DNA from 3 places in the Pseudomonas sp. GW822-FHT02E03 genome. Region 1 is predicted to be linked to each of the others. Evidence: predicted binding sites of a transcription regulator. Region 1 holds the regulator's gene; each other region holds the start of a gene.
The links. The regulator FliA, encoded in region 1, starts transcription of late flagellar genes. The targets are predictions, from matches to a motif close to CTAAAGTTTNNNNNNNNNNNGCCGNTAA.
Positions count from the first base shown of each region.

Region 2: AC1RQB_RS02485 (methyl-accepting chemotaxis protein) is a predicted target of FliA. The motif match lies at 2,364-2,391, and genes of this name have one in related genera.
Region 3: AC1RQB_RS24595 (methyl-accepting chemotaxis protein) is a predicted target of FliA. The motif match lies at 2,351-2,378, and genes of this name have one in related genera.

Region 1 covers NZ_JBXAOA010000024.1:18,810-24,574, reverse strand. The annotation lists gene flhA (flagellar biosynthesis protein FlhA) at 1-569, shown strand, start outside; gene flhF (flagellar biosynthesis GTPase FlhF) at 581-1,909, shown strand; gene fleN (flagellar synthesis regulator FleN) at 2,026-2,856, shown strand; gene fliA (RNA polymerase sigma factor FliA) at 2,853-3,593, shown strand; gene AC1RQB_RS18385 (chemotaxis response regulator CheY) at 3,762-4,133, shown strand; gene AC1RQB_RS18380 (protein phosphatase CheZ) at 4,164-4,952, shown strand; gene AC1RQB_RS18375 (chemotaxis protein CheA) at 5,008-5,765, shown strand, end outside.
Region 2 covers NZ_JBXAOA010000002.1:129,471-135,235, reverse strand. The annotation lists gene AC1RQB_RS02495 (NorM family multidrug efflux MATE transporter) at 1-1,235, opposite strand, end outside; gene AC1RQB_RS02490 (LysR substrate-binding domain-containing protein) at 1,393-2,313, shown strand; gene AC1RQB_RS02485 (methyl-accepting chemotaxis protein) at 2,498-4,474, shown strand; gene AC1RQB_RS02480 (aldose 1-epimerase family protein) at 4,743-5,765, shown strand, end outside.
Region 3 covers NZ_JBXAOA010000049.1:3,316-9,080, forward strand. The annotation lists gene AC1RQB_RS24580 (TonB-dependent siderophore receptor) at 1-594, opposite strand, end outside; gene AC1RQB_RS24585 (FecR domain-containing protein) at 683-1,693, opposite strand; gene AC1RQB_RS24590 (sigma-70 family RNA polymerase sigma factor) at 1,693-2,193, opposite strand; gene AC1RQB_RS24595 (methyl-accepting chemotaxis protein) at 2,496-4,376, shown strand; gene AC1RQB_RS24600 (SRPBCC family protein) at 4,512-4,982, opposite strand; gene AC1RQB_RS24605 (non-ribosomal peptide synthetase) at 5,012-5,765, opposite strand, start outside.

The DNA of each region.
Region 1 (5,765 bases):
TCATGCAATTGCTGGCCAAAAGCTCACCGAAGCTGGCTGAAGAGCTGGTGCCGGGGGTGGTTTCGCTGTCGCAGCTGCTCAAGGTCTTGCAAGCATTGCTGGCCGAACAGGTGCCGGTACGGGACATTCGCAGCATCGCCGAAGCCATCGCGAACAACGCCGCCAAGAGTCAAGATACTGCCGCTTTGGTGGCCGCGGTGCGCGTCGGCGTATCCCGTGCAATCGTGCAAAGCATTGTAGGCACTGAGTCGCAGCTGCCTGTGATCACCTTGGAGCCAAGGTTGGAACAAATATTGCTCAATAGTCTTCAGAAGGCAGGACAAGGCTCGGAAGAGGGCGTTCTGCTGGAGCCAAGCATGGCAGAGAAACTGCAACGTTCGTTGATCGAAGCGGCGCAGCGTCAGGAAATGCAAGGTCAACCGGTGATTCTGCTGGTGGCCGGTCCGGTTCGCGCGATGCTCTCGCGATTCGGCCGACTGGCAGTCCCGGGTTTGCATGTGTTGGCTTACCAGGAAATCCCTGACAACAAGCAAGTGACCATCGTTGCGACAGTAGGGCCCAACGGCTGAGGTAGTGGTTTATGCAAGTTAAGCGTTTTTTCGCCGCCGATATGCGTCAGGCCATGAAACTGGTTCGTGATGAGCTGGGCGCTGATGCCGCCATCATTGGCAATCGCCGGATTGCCGGCGGTGTCGAGCTGACGGCTGCCCTGGATTACAAACTGTCGGCGCTGGCCCCGCGTGTTCCGAACATGGAGCTCGAGGACGAACTGCGCAAGACCCAGTCGCGGATCGTTACCGCCCAGGCCGAACTGAGCCTGCGTGGCGATGGCGAGAGCGACAACAGCACCAATCGCCAATTGTTCGCCGGCCTGCCGCTGACCGCCGCCGAGCCGCTGATCGAACCGACTTACGCTGAACCTCGTCGTGCTGCACCAGCCCCCGCGGCAGCCTCCGGTGGAGTTGACCCGCGAGCCTTCGATTCGATGCGTTTCGAGCTCAACAGCTTGCGTGAACTGATGGAAGTGCAACTTGGCTCGCTGGCCTGGAATCAGCTGCAAGGCAGCCGTCCGGCCCAGGCCAACCTCTGGCGTCGCCTGCAACGCATCGGCCTGTCCGGCCCGTTGTCGCGCGATCTGCTGGCACTGATTACCGATATTGAAGAACCCCGTCAGGCCTGGCGCATGTTGCTTGCGCACCTGGCGCGGATGATCGCCACTCCGGAAGTCGAGCCGTTGGAAGAGGGTGGTGTGATTGCCATGGTTGGCCCGGCAGGCATGGGCAAGACCACCACGCTGGCCAAGCTCGCAGCCCGTTATGTGCTCAAGTACGGCGCGCAAAACATTGCGCTGGTGAGCATGGACAGCTATCGCATCGGCGCTCAGGAACAGCTCAAGACCCTGGGCCGCATCCTCAACGTGTCGGTCACCCACGTCGACCCGGGTCAATCGCTGGTGCAGGCGCTGGAGCCTTTGCTGCGCAAACGCGTGGTGCTGATCGATACCGCCGGCCTTCAGGCCAGCGACCCGGCATTGCGCATGCAGCTCGAAAGCCTGGCTGGACGTGGCATCAAATCAAAAAATTATCTGGTCTTGGCAACCACTAGCCAGAAACAGGTTCTAACTGCCGCTTATCACAGTTACAAACGTTGCGGCCTCGCCGGCTGCATCCTGACTAAACTGGATGAAACGGCAAGTCTGGGCGAGGTGTTGAGCCTGGCTATCAGCCATGAGTTGCCGGTGGCTTACCTGACCGATGGTCCGCGGATTCCGGATGATTTGCATCTGCCGCGTTGTCATCAGTTGGTCAGCCGCGCCGTCAGCGTACAAATGCAGGAAGAACCCAGCGAAGAAGCCATGGCTGACATGTTCGCTGATATTTACCACAGCCCGACCAAGCAGGTTGGCTGAGGTACTAATGAACAGTTTTTGTACCTACATCGATGGTCTGCCATGCATTGTTCCGTTGATGAACGCGCAGCCAGTAATGTGGCCTCCGTCTAAGTAAGACAAGGTAAAGAAATAACATGGGCAGCATGCATCCCGTACAGGTGATCGCGGTGACCGGCGGCAAAGGTGGCGTCGGGAAGACTAACGTGTCAGTGAACTTGTCCCTGGCTCTAGCTGAGCTCGGCCGGCGCGTCATGCTGCTGGATGCCGATCTGGGACTGGCGAACGTCGACGTCCTGCTGGGACTGACACCCAAACGCACCTTGGCCGACGTGATCGAAGGCCGCTGTGAGCTGCGCGACGTACTGTTGCAAGGGCCCGGCGGCATCCGCATCGTCCCGGCGGCGTCCGGCACCCAGAGCATGGTTCATTTGAGCCCGGCCCAGCATGCCGGCCTGATCCAGGCCTTCAGCGACATCGGCGACAACCTCGACGTATTGGTGATCGACACCGCTGCGGGGATTGGTGACTCGGTAGTCAGTTTCGTTCGTGCAGCCCAGGAAGTGCTGCTGGTGGTGTGCGATGAGCCGACCTCGATTACCGACGCCTACGCGCTGATCAAATTGTTGAATCGCGACTACGGCATGAACCGCTTCCGCGTCCTGGCCAACATGGCGCAGAGCCCGCAGGAAGGCCGCAATCTGTTCGCCAAGTTGACCAAGGTCACGGATCGTTTCCTCGACGTCGCCTTACAATACGTCGGTGCCGTGCCTTACGACGAAAGCGTGCGCAAGGCCGTGCAGAAGCAGCGTGCTGTCTACGAAGCCTTCCCGCGTTCCAAGTGCGCCCTGGCGTTCAAGGCCATTGCGCAGAAGGTCGATACATGGCCACTGCCGGCCAACCCGCGTGGGCACCTGGAGTTTTTCGTCGAACGCCTCGTGCAACAGACCGCAGGACCCGTCCTATGACAGCCAGTGGCTACAACCTCTACAAGAAGTCGGCACGTGACGCGCAGTACGAGCTGATCGAGCGTTACGCGCCACTGGTCAAACGCATTGCCTATCACTTGCTGGCGCGTTTGCCGGCCAGTGTCCAGGTCGAAGACCTGATCCAGGCCGGGATGATCGGCCTGCTTGAAGTATCAACCAAATACGACGCCAGCAAAGGCGCGAGCTTCGAGACGTACGCGGGCATTCGAATCCGCGGCGCGATGCTCGATGAAGTGCGCAAGGGGGACTGGGCGCCACGTTCGGTTCACCGCAATACCCGCATGGTCAGCGACGCAATTCGCTCGATTGAAGCTAAAACCGGCCGTGACGCTAAAGATCACGAAGTTGCGGCCGAACTCCAATTGAGTCTCGACGATTATTACGGGATTTTGAACGACACCCTCGGTAGCCGGTTATTCAGTTTCGACGATCTGTTGCAGGACGGCGAACACGAAGGGCTGCACGAGGATGGCGCCAGTGCTCATCTCGAGCCGTCGCGCGATCTGGAAGATGAACGCTTCCAGGCGGCGCTGGCGGACGCGATTGCCAATTTGCCGGAGCGTGAGCGACTGGTGTTGGCGCTGTACTACGACGAAGAGTTGAATCTCAAGGAAATCGGTGAGGTCCTGGGGGTCAGCGAATCGCGGGTCAGCCAGTTACACAGCCAGTGCGCGGCCCGTTTGCGGGGGCGTTTGGGGGAGTGGCGAGCGCGCTGACAGGCAGTGTGGGGACACTGCGAACGAGGTGGGTACGGCATTTTGCTGCATCGGCCACGGCCCGTTGTAATCCATACAACTGTTGAGTGTTACGCCGAATTGATTGAACGGCGCGTTCAGGTGCTGCGCGCGTTTTAAGACTGCTTGGAGGTCGAATTGGACAAGAATATGAAAATCCTCATCGTTGATGACTTCTCAACGATGCGGCGGATCATAAAAAACCTGTTGCGTGACCTTGGGTTCACCAACACGGTCGAGGCGGATGACGGTATTACCGCGATTCCGGTCCTCAACAGCGGGAGCATCGACTTTCTGGTGACGGACTGGAACATGCCCGGCATGACCGGTATTGATCTGCTGCGCCACGTGCGTGCCGATGAAAAACTCAAACACCTGCCGGTGTTGATGGTCACGGCCGAAGCCAAGCGCGAGCAAATCATCGAAGCCGCTCAGGCGGGCGTGAACGGCTATGTGGTCAAGCCATTCACGGCTCAAGCGTTGAAAGACAAGATTGAAAAGATCTTCGAACGCATCGGTTGATGTGCAAAGCCAGTCCGTCACGGGGGAGCTATGGAGCATAACGAATCTTCACAGGGCGATTTTGAGTCGACCCTGAAAAAACACGCGGTCGAACTGGTCGAAAGCCTTGAAAAAGGCAGGTTCGGCGACGCTGTGCAACTGATCCATGAGCTCAACCAGACCCGTGACCGCGGCCTGTATCAGGAAGTGGGCAAGCTCACCCGCGAGCTGCATAGCGCGATCGTCAATTTCCAGATTGACCCGCACATGCCGCAAGCCGAGGAAGTGTCTCAGATCACGGATGCCACCGAGCGCCTGGGGTATGTGGTCAAGCTGACCGAGGCCGCGGCCAACCGCACCATGGACCTGGTGGAAAACGCCACGCCGCTGATCAACAGCCTGAGCGACGAGGCTCAGGCGCTGAGCACGGATTGGGGACGGTTCATGCGTCGCGAAGTCGGGGCTGAAGAGTTCCGTGAACTGGCCCGGCGGGTCGACGGTTTCCTGACCCGCAGCAGTGAAGACAACCGCGTCGTGTCGAGCAACCTCAACGACATTCTGCTGGCCCAGGATTACCAGGACCTCACCGGTCAGGTGATCAAGCGCGTGACCCAGTTGGTCACCGAAGTTGAAAGCAACCTGCTCAAGCTCGTGCTCATGGCCAGTCAGGTCGACCGCTTTGCGGGCATCGAACATGACCGTGAAGCGATGCTGGCTGAAAAAGATCCGCAAAAACATCTCTCTCAGGGTGAAGGTCCGCAGATTCATGCCGATAAAAGAGAAGACGTTGTGTCCGGTCAGGACGATGTGGACGATTTGTTATCCAGCCTAGGATTTTAGAGTTTTAGCATTTTAGGTTTTTTAGGTTTTTAGACCTTTAGGAGCACCCCCCTTAATGAGCTTCGGCGCCGATGAAGAGATCCTTCAGGATTTCCTGGTTGAGGCCGGCGAGATTCTAGAGCAACTGTCCGAACAGCTGGTCGAGCTTGAAAGCCGACCGGATGATGCGGATTTGCTCAATGCAATTTTTCGCGGTTTTCACACTGTAAAAGGGGGCGCCGGCTTCCTCCAGCTCAACGAGCTGGTGGAGTGCTGTCACATCGCCGAGAACGTGTTCGACATCCTGCGCAAGGGTGAACGACGCGTCGACTCGGAACTGATGGACGTGGTTCTCGAAGCACTGGACGCGGTGAACGGCATGTTCAGCGAAGTCCGCGAACGCAGCCCGATTACGGCTGCCACGCCTGAGTTGCTTGCAGCGTTGGCCCGTCTGGCCGAGCCGCAAACCGCCGATGAGTCGGCACCGGTCGCCGAGGTGGTGGAAGAGCCTGCCGCTGAAGAATCGGGCGACATCACGGATAACGAATTCGAACAACTGCTGGACTCGCTGAATGCCGTCAAGGCTCAAGCCGAGGCTCCAGCGGCTGCGCCAGTGCCGACCAGCGATGCCTCGGCCAGCGACGAAATCACCGATGCCGAGTTCGAGTCGTTGCTCGATCAATTGCACGGCAAAGGCCAGTTCGCCGTCGATGCAGTAGTCGCGGCGCCCGCCGCACCGGCTGCCCCGAAAGCGGCAGGCGACAGCTCCGATATTACCGACGACGAGTTCGAAGCACTGCTCGATCAGCTGCACGGCAAGGGTAACTTTGCCGT
Region 2 (5,765 bases), on a different contig from region 1:
GCCATCCACCAGGCAGCCGGTGCGCCAATCAGCCAATAGCAACCCAAACCCACCAGGAACGTGGTCTTGGCATCCTTGAGCCCGCGGATGCAGCCCATGGCGATGGTTTGCGTGCCGTCAAACAGCTCGAACCATGCCGCCACCGCCAACAGGCTCACGGCCAGGTTGATGACTTCGCGGAACGCCGGGTCGTTGTGGTCCAGGAACAAGCCGATCAATTGATGCGGCAGCAGCCAGAAGACCATCGCAAAACCCAGCATTGCCGCCGCACCAAAGGCGATCCCGACCCGTCCGGCCTGCCGCGCATCAAGCAATTGCCCGGCACCGTAATGTTGGCCGATGCGCATGGTGATCGCGTAGGAAAGCCCCGCCGGAATCATGAACGCCACCGAAACGATTTGCAGGGCGATCTGGTGCGCCGCCAGTTGCGTACTGCCCATGGTGCCCATGCACAGCGCGGCGAAGGCGAATAGACCGACTTCCACCGCATAGGTGCCGCCAATCGGCAGGCCCAGGCGCCACAATTCTTTCAAGTACTGACGGTTGGGCCGCGACAGACCCTGGCGCAATGGATACGCGTCGTAGGCCGGATGCCGACGAATATGCAGCGCGAGCGCCAGCGCCATCAGGTTGGCAACGATCGCCGTGACCAGGCCGATGCCCACCAGGCCCATTTTCGGTAGACCGAACATGCCGGTGATCAACGCATAGTTGAGCAGGAAGTTAGCCACGGTGCCGGCGAGGCTGATGACCATCACCGGTGTCGCCCGGCCGATGGCGCTGGTGAAACCACGCAGCGCCATGAAGCTCAGGTAGCCAGGCAGGGCGAACGGCAGGATCAACAGAAACTGGCCGGCAGCCTGGACGTTGGTTTCGGTCTGGCCGAACAGCAGCAACACCGGTTTGAGGTTCCACAGCAGCAAACCCGCCACCAGCGCCATCAACCAGGCCAGCCACAGCCCGGCCTGGGTCAGCCGCGCTGCGCCAATGATGTCGCCCGCACCCTGACGAATCGCCACCAGGGTGCCGACGGCGGCGATCACGCCAATGCAGAAGATCGACACGAACGAATACGTCGCTGCACCCAGACCGCCGCCGGCCAGCGCTTCGGGGCTCAGGCGCGCCATCATCAACGTGTCGGTGAGGACCATCAACATGTGCGCCAACTGCGAGGCAATCAACGGCCCCGCCAGCCGCAGGATGGCCCAGAGTTCAATACGCGCTGGATGCTGCATGGTCATCACGCTCGATTGTCAGAGATAACAGGAAGCGTCGATTCTCGGCGCTCTGCGGGGTTTGCACAAAGGGATAAAAAGGATGGGTGGCATGATTAAAACTCATGCTGGGGAGTTTCTGATAAGTTGATTCCATCGCGCTATAGGAGCCTTCCTGATGTCCCGTCGTCTTCCTCCCTTGTACGCCCTTCGAGCATTCGAAGCGGCGGCGCGGCATAGCTCGTTTACCCGCGCGGCCGAAGAACTGTCGATCACGCAAAGTGCGGTCAGTCGGCACATTCGTACGCTCGAAGAGCATTTTGCCTGTCGGCTGTTTCATCGCAGCGGGCGCAACCTGCAACTGACCGAATCGGCGCGGCTGATCCTGCCCGGCATTCGTGAAGGCTTCACCGCCCTCGAGCGGGCCTGCAATACCTTGCGTGCCGAGGACGACATTCTGCGCATGAAAGCCCCATCGACCCTGACCATGCGCTGGCTGTTGGCGCGGCTCAGCCGTTTTCGACACTTGCGCCCGGGCAACGAAGTGCAACTGACCAGCGCCTGGATGGACATCGATACGGTGGACTTCAACCATGAGCCCTTCGACTGCGCCGTCATCCTCAGCAACGGGCATTTTCCCCCAGACTGGGAGGCGACTTTCCTGTTCCCCGAAGAGCTGATTCCGGTAGGCGCGCCGAATCTTCTGAAGGATCAACCATGGGACGTTGCGCGCCTGGCCAGTACCGAGTTGCTGCACCCGACGCCGGACCGCCGCGACTGGCGCAACTGGCTGGAGCGCATGGGCCTGACCGATCAAGTCTCGCTCAAGGGTGGGCAGGTGTTCGACACGCTGGAGCTGGGCATGATCGCCGCTGCCCGAGGTTACGGCGTGTCCATGGGCGATTTGCTGATGGTGGCGGAGGATGTCGCACAGGGACGTCTGAGTTTGCCGTGGCCGACGGCCGTCGCCAGTGGTGAGAATTATTACTTGGTCTGGCCGAAAACCCGCCCCGGCGGCGAACGTTTGCGTCGCCTCAGCGATTTCCTGCAAGGCGAAGTCCGGGCCATGGAATTACCGGATGTCGAACGCTTGGGCTGAATCGATAGAGCCGCCGCAATGGCGGCCTTGAGCCATATCCCCGTTAATTACTCAAGTATTCAGTGTTGCCGCCGAAAATCTGCTGATGGGACCTTGGTGCAGGTTCCGTGTTTTCCCCACAATCAGAAATTTTGCCGAGTGTGCGATGGATCAGAATGATCCGGCCACTGGGTCAGGAGCTGTCATGTCTCAACCTCGTGCTCGGATTGCCTCACAGCTGGGTCTTGCGCTTGCCGTGATTCTGGCGATTGTCATCAGCGGCAGTACCGTGTTCGCCCTGCGCTCGCTGGACACCGCCAACCTCGCCACCCGCGAAGAGCATCTGGCCAGTGAGGCCCGCTTGCTTGCCGATCAGTTGAGCACCTTTCACGGCACTTTGCGTGAAAGCACCCAGCGCCTGGCCGGCCTGTTCGAGAAGCGCTTCAGCGCCGGTTTGAGCGTGCATCCGGATGAGCCGGTGACCGTGGCGGGTGTGCAGACCCCGGGCCTGCACTTGGGCAGTGAAGTGTTGAACAACAACTTTGCGGAAGTCGACGAGTTCAAGCAGATGACCGCTGGTGTTGCGACCGTGTTCGTGCGCAGCGGAGAAGAATTCATTCGGGTCAGCACCAATGTCACCAAACAAGACGGCAGCCGTGCCATTGGCACTCTGCTCGACCACGCGAACCCGGCTTACGCCCGTTTGATGGCGGGGCAGAGTTATGTGGGGCGAGCGTTGCTGTTCGAACGCTTCTACATGTCGCAGTACACCCCCGTACGCGACAGCAGCGGTAAGATCATTGCCGTGCTGTACGTAGGATTCGATTACACCGACGCGCAGAACGCGCAGTTCGCCAACCTCAAACGCTTCCGCATCGGCCAGACCGGTTCCCTGGCGTTGTTGGATGAACAAGGCAAATGGCTGGTGCCGATTGCCGGTGTGCAAGCGCTGGATCAGGCGGTCCCGAGCATCGTCGGTCTGGCCAAGACACCGGGCAAAGGCGACTTCTGGAACGACAAGTCGCAAGACTTTTACAGTGTTGCCGTGCCGTTCGAAGGCGGGCCGTGGTCGGTGGTGGCGAGCATGCCGAAAACCGAAATCCGCGCGGTGACCTGGAGCGTCGGTATTCAATTGGCGATCGGCAGTCTGCTGGCGATGTTGCTGGCGGTCGGTGCGGCGGTCTGGTTGCTGCGCAGCAAACTGGCGCCGCTGGGGGATCTGGTGCGTCAGGCCGAAGCCTTGGGCGCCGGTGATTTGAGTGTGCGCCTGAACGTGTCGAGCAACGACGAAATCGGTCAACTTGCCCGCGCCTTCAACCAGATGAGCCAGGCCTTGTCGACCATGGTCGAGCACATTCGTAAGGCCTCGGGAGAGGTCAACAGCCGTGCCCAGGCGTTGTCCGGTTTGTCCGGTGGCGCCTATGAAGGGATGGAACAGCAGTCCGGCGAAATCACCAGCATGGCCGGCGCCGTAGAAGAATTCAGCGCCACCTCGTTGAACATCGCCGACAACATGGGCAATACCCAGCGACTGGCGCAGGAAAACGCACAACAAACCCAGATCGGTCGTACGTCGATGGACGAAGCGTCCTCATCCCTGGAGCAAATCGCCGGTGCTCTGAACAGCACCGCGACGGTGATCAATACCTTGGGGCAGCGCTCCCAGGAAATCGGCGGCATTGTCGGGGTGATTACCGCGATCGCCGAACAAACCAACTTGCTGGCGCTCAACGCCGCCATCGAAGCCGCCCGCGCCGGTGAGCAGGGCCGCGGGTTTGCGGTGGTGGCCGATGAGGTGCGCAACCTGGCCTCGCGTACGCGCCAGGCCACTGATGAAATTTCCGGGATGATCCAAAGCATCCAGCAGGAAACCGGCAACGCCATCAGCACCATGGAGCAGGGCAACGTGCTGATGCAGGAAGGCCTGTCGCGCAACGCCAACGTCGCCTCGGCGCTGGCACGGATCGATGAGCAAAGCCGCTCGGCCGGTCAGCAATTCGCCGCCATCACCACCGCGACCCAGGAACAAAGCAGCACCGCGACCTTGCTCAGCAGCAATCTGCAAAGCATCGCTTTGGCGAACAGTGAACAGCGCGAAGTGGTGTCGAACCTGGCTGTGACTGCCAAAGAGCTGGAGAAGCTGGCGGCGGACTTGCGGCATGAGGTTGACCGGTTTCGTTGAGTCGCCTCTGAAATCCCTTCGCGAGCAAGCCCGCTCCCACAGTAGATCTGCGGTGAACACAGTATGTGTGAACACCCGAGATCAAATGTGGGAGCGGGCTTGCTCGCGAAGGGATCGACCCCAATTCAAGGATTTGTCCCAAATCTGCGGATCAATTCCTCTCTAGTCGTATTACTTGGCATTTAGCACCAGTGTCTCGATTTTTATGCTTGCTGAAACGTTTCTTCAAGTCTATAAAATTGGCACAACTCCAAGAAAGGCTGCTGCCATGACCCCGCTCAAACTCTTCGTTGCTCTCAGCGCACTGTCCGCTGCTTCCCAAGCCATGGCTTGGGACTACGTCCTGCTCGACACCGACAAAGCCGCCCAGAACTGGCAGATCACCAGCCAGCAACTCGGGGTAAAAACCGACAAACCCTTCAGTGTGACCCTACGCACCTTGCATGGCGGTCGGCAGGAGGGTGTCAGCATCGTCGACATTGATAACGGCACAATGAAACTCTCGGTGGTACCGACTCGTGGCATGAACGTCCTGCAGGCCTCGGTCGGCAATGTGCGTATGGGCTGGGATTCGCCGGTCAAGGAAGTGGTCAATCCATCCTTCATCGAACTCAACGGCCGAGGTGGCCTGGGCTGGCTGGAAGGTTTCAACGAACTGGTCACCCGCTGCGGCTACGAATGGGTCGGCCACCCCGGCATCGACAATGGTGAACTGCTGACCCTGCACGGTCGCGCCGCCAACATCCCCGCGAACAAAGTCACCCTGCACATCGATGAAAAACCGCCGTACGCCATCACCCTGCGCGGCGAGCTGAAAGAACAGGCGTTCAAGAAAGTCGACTTCTCCGTCGCAACCGAACTGGTCACCGAACCCGGCAGCGTAGCGTTCGCCCTCAACGACACCCTGACCAACAACGGCGACTATCCGAAGGAATACCAGGCGCTGTATCACAGCAACTTCAGCACCCCATTCCTGGAGCAGGGCGCCCGCTTCGCCGCGCCGGTGAAACAGGTATCGCCGTTCAATGACAAGGCCAAAGGAGACTTGCCGGACTGGCAAACCTACCGCGCACCGACCAAGGACTACGACGAAACGGTCTACAACGTGGTGCCGTATGCCGATGCCAAGGGCGATACGCTGACCGTGCTGCATAACAAGGCCGGCAGCCTGGGTGTCTCGGTCGGCTTCAATACTCAAACACTGCCCGTGTTTTCCCTGTGGAAAAACACCGATACCCAAGGGCAGGGCTATGTCACGGGGCTGGAGCCGGGGACGAGTTTTTCCTACAAC
Region 3 (5,765 bases), on a different contig from region 1:
GTAGCGCATCGCCTGGGACACGGTTTGCGAGCCTTGGTCGTCCATTTGCTCGCGGGTCACCACGGACACGCTTTGTGAGGTTTCCAGCAGCGCGGTACTGGTCTTGGTGGCGATCTGGCTGTGCGTTGCGTTGTAACCATCCATGCTGCCCAGCGCGTTACCCAGGGCGAAGCCTTTGATGTCGGTGGCGGGCAGCGCCAGGGCTTCGGTTTCAGCAACGGGCCGCAGCACATAGCTGCTGCCATCCTGACTGACGGCCACAAGCCCTGTGCCATTGAGCAAATGACTCAACGCCTGATCCGCCGAATAGTCGCCCTGTAATCCCGGCGATTGAAGGCCCTGAGTTTGAGCCGGAGTCGTCGACAGCGTGATGCCCGCCTGACGCGCGAATTGATTGAGCACATCGCTCAAGGGGCCGGCGGCGATGTTGTAGCGGTGGCTACTGGCTTCGCTGCCCTGTGCAGCAACGCCAAGTGTCGGCAACAGGCCGACACCCAGTGCGGTCGAGAACAGCGCCGCGCGAATGGCGTGGCGCAATACGCCTGATTCCGCGGCGAAATGGAGAGGGTTCTTACTGATGGCGCGCACAGTCATTGTAGGTTTCCGTAGGAAGTCGCTGAAGGCAGAGTTGAAGTGCTTACTGACTAAGCCGGACTTGTTCGGAAAACCCGCCAAAAATAATTCAGGCCTGTCGCTCCAGCGTCACCCAATAGCGAGTGCGATAGCGCAGTTGCACCGCCAGGGTTTGCGGCAGAATGGCCAGCAGTTTGTCGGTGTCGTCGAGACGGAAAACCCCGGACAGCCGCAAGTGGGCAATATCCGCCGCGCAGGTCAGATAGCCGGGACGGTAACGTCCGACTTCATTAATGAAATCCCCGAGGCGCATGTTGCGGGTGACAATCAGGCCATCCACCCAGGCGCCCGCATCCATGTCCTGCGGCGGTGCCAACTGCGCTCGACTCCGATCGATCAGATAACTCTGCCCGGCCTGCACCTGAATCGGCAGCCCATCGGCGGCCCGTGGCGAATGGATTGCGACGACGCCGCTGGTGACGCTGAGCCGCGTGCAGTTGGCGTCCTGACGAACAATGAAGCGCGCAGCCACACTTTCGAATACACCGTGACGGCTTTGCACCCGCAACGGTCGATCAAACGAAACCCCTTCACTTGCCCCACCGCACGTCACGACGATCTCGCCGCGAGTCAGTTTGATCAGGCGCTGCTGCGCGGTGTAGTCCAGATCCACCGCGCTGGCGGTGTTGAGCTCCAGGCGCGTGCCATCCGGTAACTGGAAACCGCGTCGCTCGCCCGTGGCGGTGGCGAAGTCGGCGGTCCACTGTTGCCAGCCGACATCCTTGCCCAGCCATGCCGCTGAACCCATCAGCAATGCGCCCGACAGCAGCTTCAATGCCTGGCGCCGACCCAATCCCTGCGCGCTGTTTTCCAAAGTGTTGAAGGCGACTTGAGCCCCGGGCACCGCGCGCAAATTACTGCTCAACTCGGCTTGCAGGGACTGCACCCGTTGCCAGGCCAGTTCGTGATCATGGTGCTCGGCCCGCCAGACGTCGCATTGTTGGCGCAGTCTGGGATTGGTCGCGTTGTTACGCAGGCGCAGCAACCAATGGATGGCTTGTTTAACCACCTGCTGATGGGGCTCGCCGCGACGGTTCAGTGCTGAGTTATCCACAGGCATCACGCTTCGTACCGCAGCACGTAGCAGTGATACAGCGCGTCGGCCACATAACGCTCCACCGAACGCAGGGATAATCCCATGTGTTCGGCGATCTGCTTGTGGGTAAATCCTTCGCACTGGGCCAGCAGAAATGCCTGACGCACTTTCGGCTTCAGGCCTTCAAGCATGCGGGCGATGCTTTCCAGCAATTCGAGCACCAATGCCCGTGCCTCGGCGCTCGGGGTTTCGGCCTCAGGCAAATGGGCGATGGTTTCCAGGTACGCGCGCTCGATTTCCTCACGACGCCAATGGTCGATCACCAGGCCGCGGGCGATGGTTCGTAGAAAAGCGCGGGGGGCCTTGAGCTCCAGGCGTTCGGTTCTTTGCAGCAGCCGGACGAACGTGTCCTGAGCCAGATCCGCCGCATCGGCTGCATTGCCCAATCGCGCACGTAGCCACGTGTTGAGCCACCCGTGATGGCTGCTGTAAAGCGCCTGTACTGCAAACTCAGGTGAAGACATGAACGCGACAGCCCGACGTCACAAATGATAATTAGTCGCATTGTCATCAAGGGTCGGGAAATTTGCAACTGCCGTTCGAGCAGCCACCAGCAAACACTGCTATTCGCGCGCTCTGGCACGCCGTTCGGCGGTTATCCGACGGGTTTCGTACAAACCCCTAAGATTTCTCCCGCTCGTGCCGACAGACTGGTGAGACATGCGTGCACCAAAGTAGAGCGGCCCAAGAATGCCGTCTGCGCTGTTACATGGAATGTTGCAACCCGGAACGCATCCCCACTTTTTTGCATAAGAAGTCCCATGAAATGAATCTCAAGTTCAGCCATAAAATTCTGCTGGCCGCTTCAGGCGTCGTGGTGTTGGCATTTGCGTTGTTCACTTTGTACAACGACTATCTGCAGCGAAACACCATCCGACAAAACCTCGAGTCTTCCGTTGAACAAGCTGGCGAGCTGACTGCCAGCAGCGTGCAGAACTGGATGAGCGGCCGGGTGCTGGTCCTGGAAAACCTCGCGCAGAACATCGCTCATCAAGGCGCCAATGCCGATTTGCCGGGGCTGGTCGATCAACCTGCCCTCACCTCGAACTTCCAGTTCACCTACGTCGGGCAGGCCAATGGTGTGTTCACCCAGCGCCCTGACGCGAAGATGCCGGACGGCTACGATCCGCGTCAGCGCCCCTGGTACAAACAAGCCGTGGTCGCCGACAAGACCATGCTGACCCCGCCTTACATGGCCGCGGTCGGCGGGTTAGTGGTGACCATCGCCATGCCGGTGAAAAAGCAAGGCGAACTGCTGGGCGTCGTCGGCGGTGACCTCAGTCTGGAAACCCTGGTGAAGATCATCAACTCGGTGGACTTCGGTGGCATCGGTCACGCGTTCCTCGTCAGCGCCGACGGTCAGGTGATCGTCAGCCCGGACAAGGATCAGGTGATGAAGAACCTGAAAGACATCTATCCGGGTTCCAGTGTCCGCATCGGGAAAGGCAATCAGGAAGTAGAACTGAACAAGCAAGACCGCATCCTCTCGTTCACGCCGGTGAGTGGTTTGCCAAATGCCGAGTGGTACATCGGTCTGTCGATCGACAAGGCCAAGGCCTACGCACCACTGAGCCAGTTCCGCACTTCGGCGCTGATCGCGATGTTCATCGCCGTGACCGCCATTGCAGTGTTGCTGAGTCTGCTGATCAACGTACTGATGCGTCCGCTGACCACGATGGGTCGTGCGATGCAGGACATCGCTCAGGGCGAGGGCGACCTGACCCGTCGTCTGGTGGTAGAAAGCAAAGATGAGTTCGGCGAGTTGGGCGGCTCTTTCAACCAATTCGTGGAGCGGATTCACGCATCGATTTGCGAAGTGTCCTCGGCGACCCGTCAGGTTCATGACCTGTCGCAACGGGTGATGGCGTCGTCCAACGCTTCGATCGTCGGCTCCGACGAACAAAGCGCCCGCACCAACAGTGTGGCTGCGGCGATCAACCAGTTGGGCGCCGCCACCCAGGAAATCGCCCGCAACGCCGCCGATGCTTCGCAACACGCCAGCGGCGCGAGCGAGCAGGCCGATGACGGTCGTCAGGTGGTGGAAAAAACTATCCTGGCCATGACCGAGCTGTCGCAGAAAATCAGCCTGTCCTGCACGCAGATCGAAACCCTGAACGCGAGCACCGACAACATCGGCCACATTCTCGATGTGATCAAAGGTATTTCCCAACAGACCAATTTGCTGGCGCTCAACGCGGCCATCGAAGCGGCCCGCGCCGGTGAGGCCGGTCGTGGTTTTGCGGTGGTGGCGGACGAGGTGCGCAACCTTGCTCATCGCACCCAGGAATCGGCGGAAGAGATCCACAAGATGATCAGCTCGCTGCAGATCGGTTCTCGCGAAGCGGTGACCACGATGAATGCCAGTCAGGCATCCAGCGAGCAGAGTGTCGAAGTGGCGAACCAGGCCGGCCTGCGACTGGTCAGCGTGACCCAGCGCATCGGCGAAATCGACGGCATGAACCAGTCGGTGGCCGCAGCGACCGAAGAGCAGACCGCCGTGGTGGAAACCCTCAACGTCGACGTCAACCAGATCAACCTGTTGAACCAGCAGAGCGTGGCCAACCTCAATGAAACATTGAAGGATTGCGATGCGCTGTCCCAGCAGGCCAATCGGTTGAAGCAGTTGGTTGATAGTTTCAAGATTTGATTGAGGTCAGTTGAACCGCGTTATCGTTCAATCGCGGGCAAGCCCGCTCCCACATGGTTTGTGTCGTACACACATCCCCTGTGGGAGCGGGCTTGCCCGCGATAGGGGTAGATCAGTCACCGCTAGAACGAAGCCCTACACAAACAACTTCAACACATTCCCCATCGCATCATCGGCAAACCCCTGAAGGAAATCCTTGAACCCAGGCAGGGCTTGCTCACCGCCCTGAGCCGGTTCGGCGATGATGGTCCAGATTGCCCGCGACTTGTCTGCGCCGATGGATTCCACCCTCATCGCCGCCCACAAATTGCCTATGCCCAAGGTGTTGTAGATGAGGGTCCAGGTCATGTTCAGTGCCTGGTCGTCCCGAGAGTTGAGCTGCTCGACCACCAGGTGGTTGTCATCCTTGAAGAATTTCTTGCGCAGTGACGACACACCTTCGCCCGTCATCTCGATGTGCGACAGCGCCGGAATGAATCGATCGAAGCCGGCAAAGTTGCCGACCACCGCCCAGACTTGCGCCGCATCGGCCGGTACTTCCACCGAAGACACAACATGGCAGCCGTGAGGATTTTTGATCAGGGTATCGGGTTGCAGAGTATTCATGGTTTTGCTCCGTGCAGGGTTAGGGTGAATCAGATGAAGTTGATTTCTTTGAGGTAGTCGCAGCCGCGCCGCAGCAGCGCCGGGGATTTTTCCGGGTAATGCGCGCCCATCTGCCGCACGCCGGCCTGGGCGTTGTCGTGGCCGATCATCGAGATGTCGCCGATGTCTTCTTCGAAGCCGTTGAGGTAGAAACCGAGCACGCCAAACAGCGCGTTTTCGCTATCGACGCGGCTCAGTTGCTGCTGCCAGTCGGCGACGCTGACCATGGCGAATTCCCGACCGGTCTCGCGAAATGGCGCCACGTAGGCGTCCCAGCTCAGGGGCTCGGGATTGTGCAGGTTGAACACGGCTTTTTCGGCCTGGTAACGGCTGGCGTGGAAGGCGATGAAACGGGCGAGGAAATCCACCGGCATCAGGTCGAAATTCAGCGCCAGTTCCGGCACCTGGCCGAGCTGGATCGAGCCCTTGAGCATCAGCATCAAGCGATTTTTGTGGGGCTGGCAGACGCCGGTGAGGCTGTTGAAACTGATGTTGCCGGGGCGATAAAGATTGACCCGCACCCCACGCTCCCGCGCCCGCTCGAGGATCCGCTCGCCGACCCACTTGGACAGGTTGTAGCCGTTCCTGATGTAGATCGGCGGTGTCTGCGCGGCGGGCAACTCCAGCACCCGGCCATCGTCGGAAATCGTGCTGGACGCCGAGAGCGTCGAGACGAAGTTGAAGATCTTCTTGCTGCGCCCTTCACACAGGCGCAGGCACTCGAAAATCGGCTCGACGTTATCC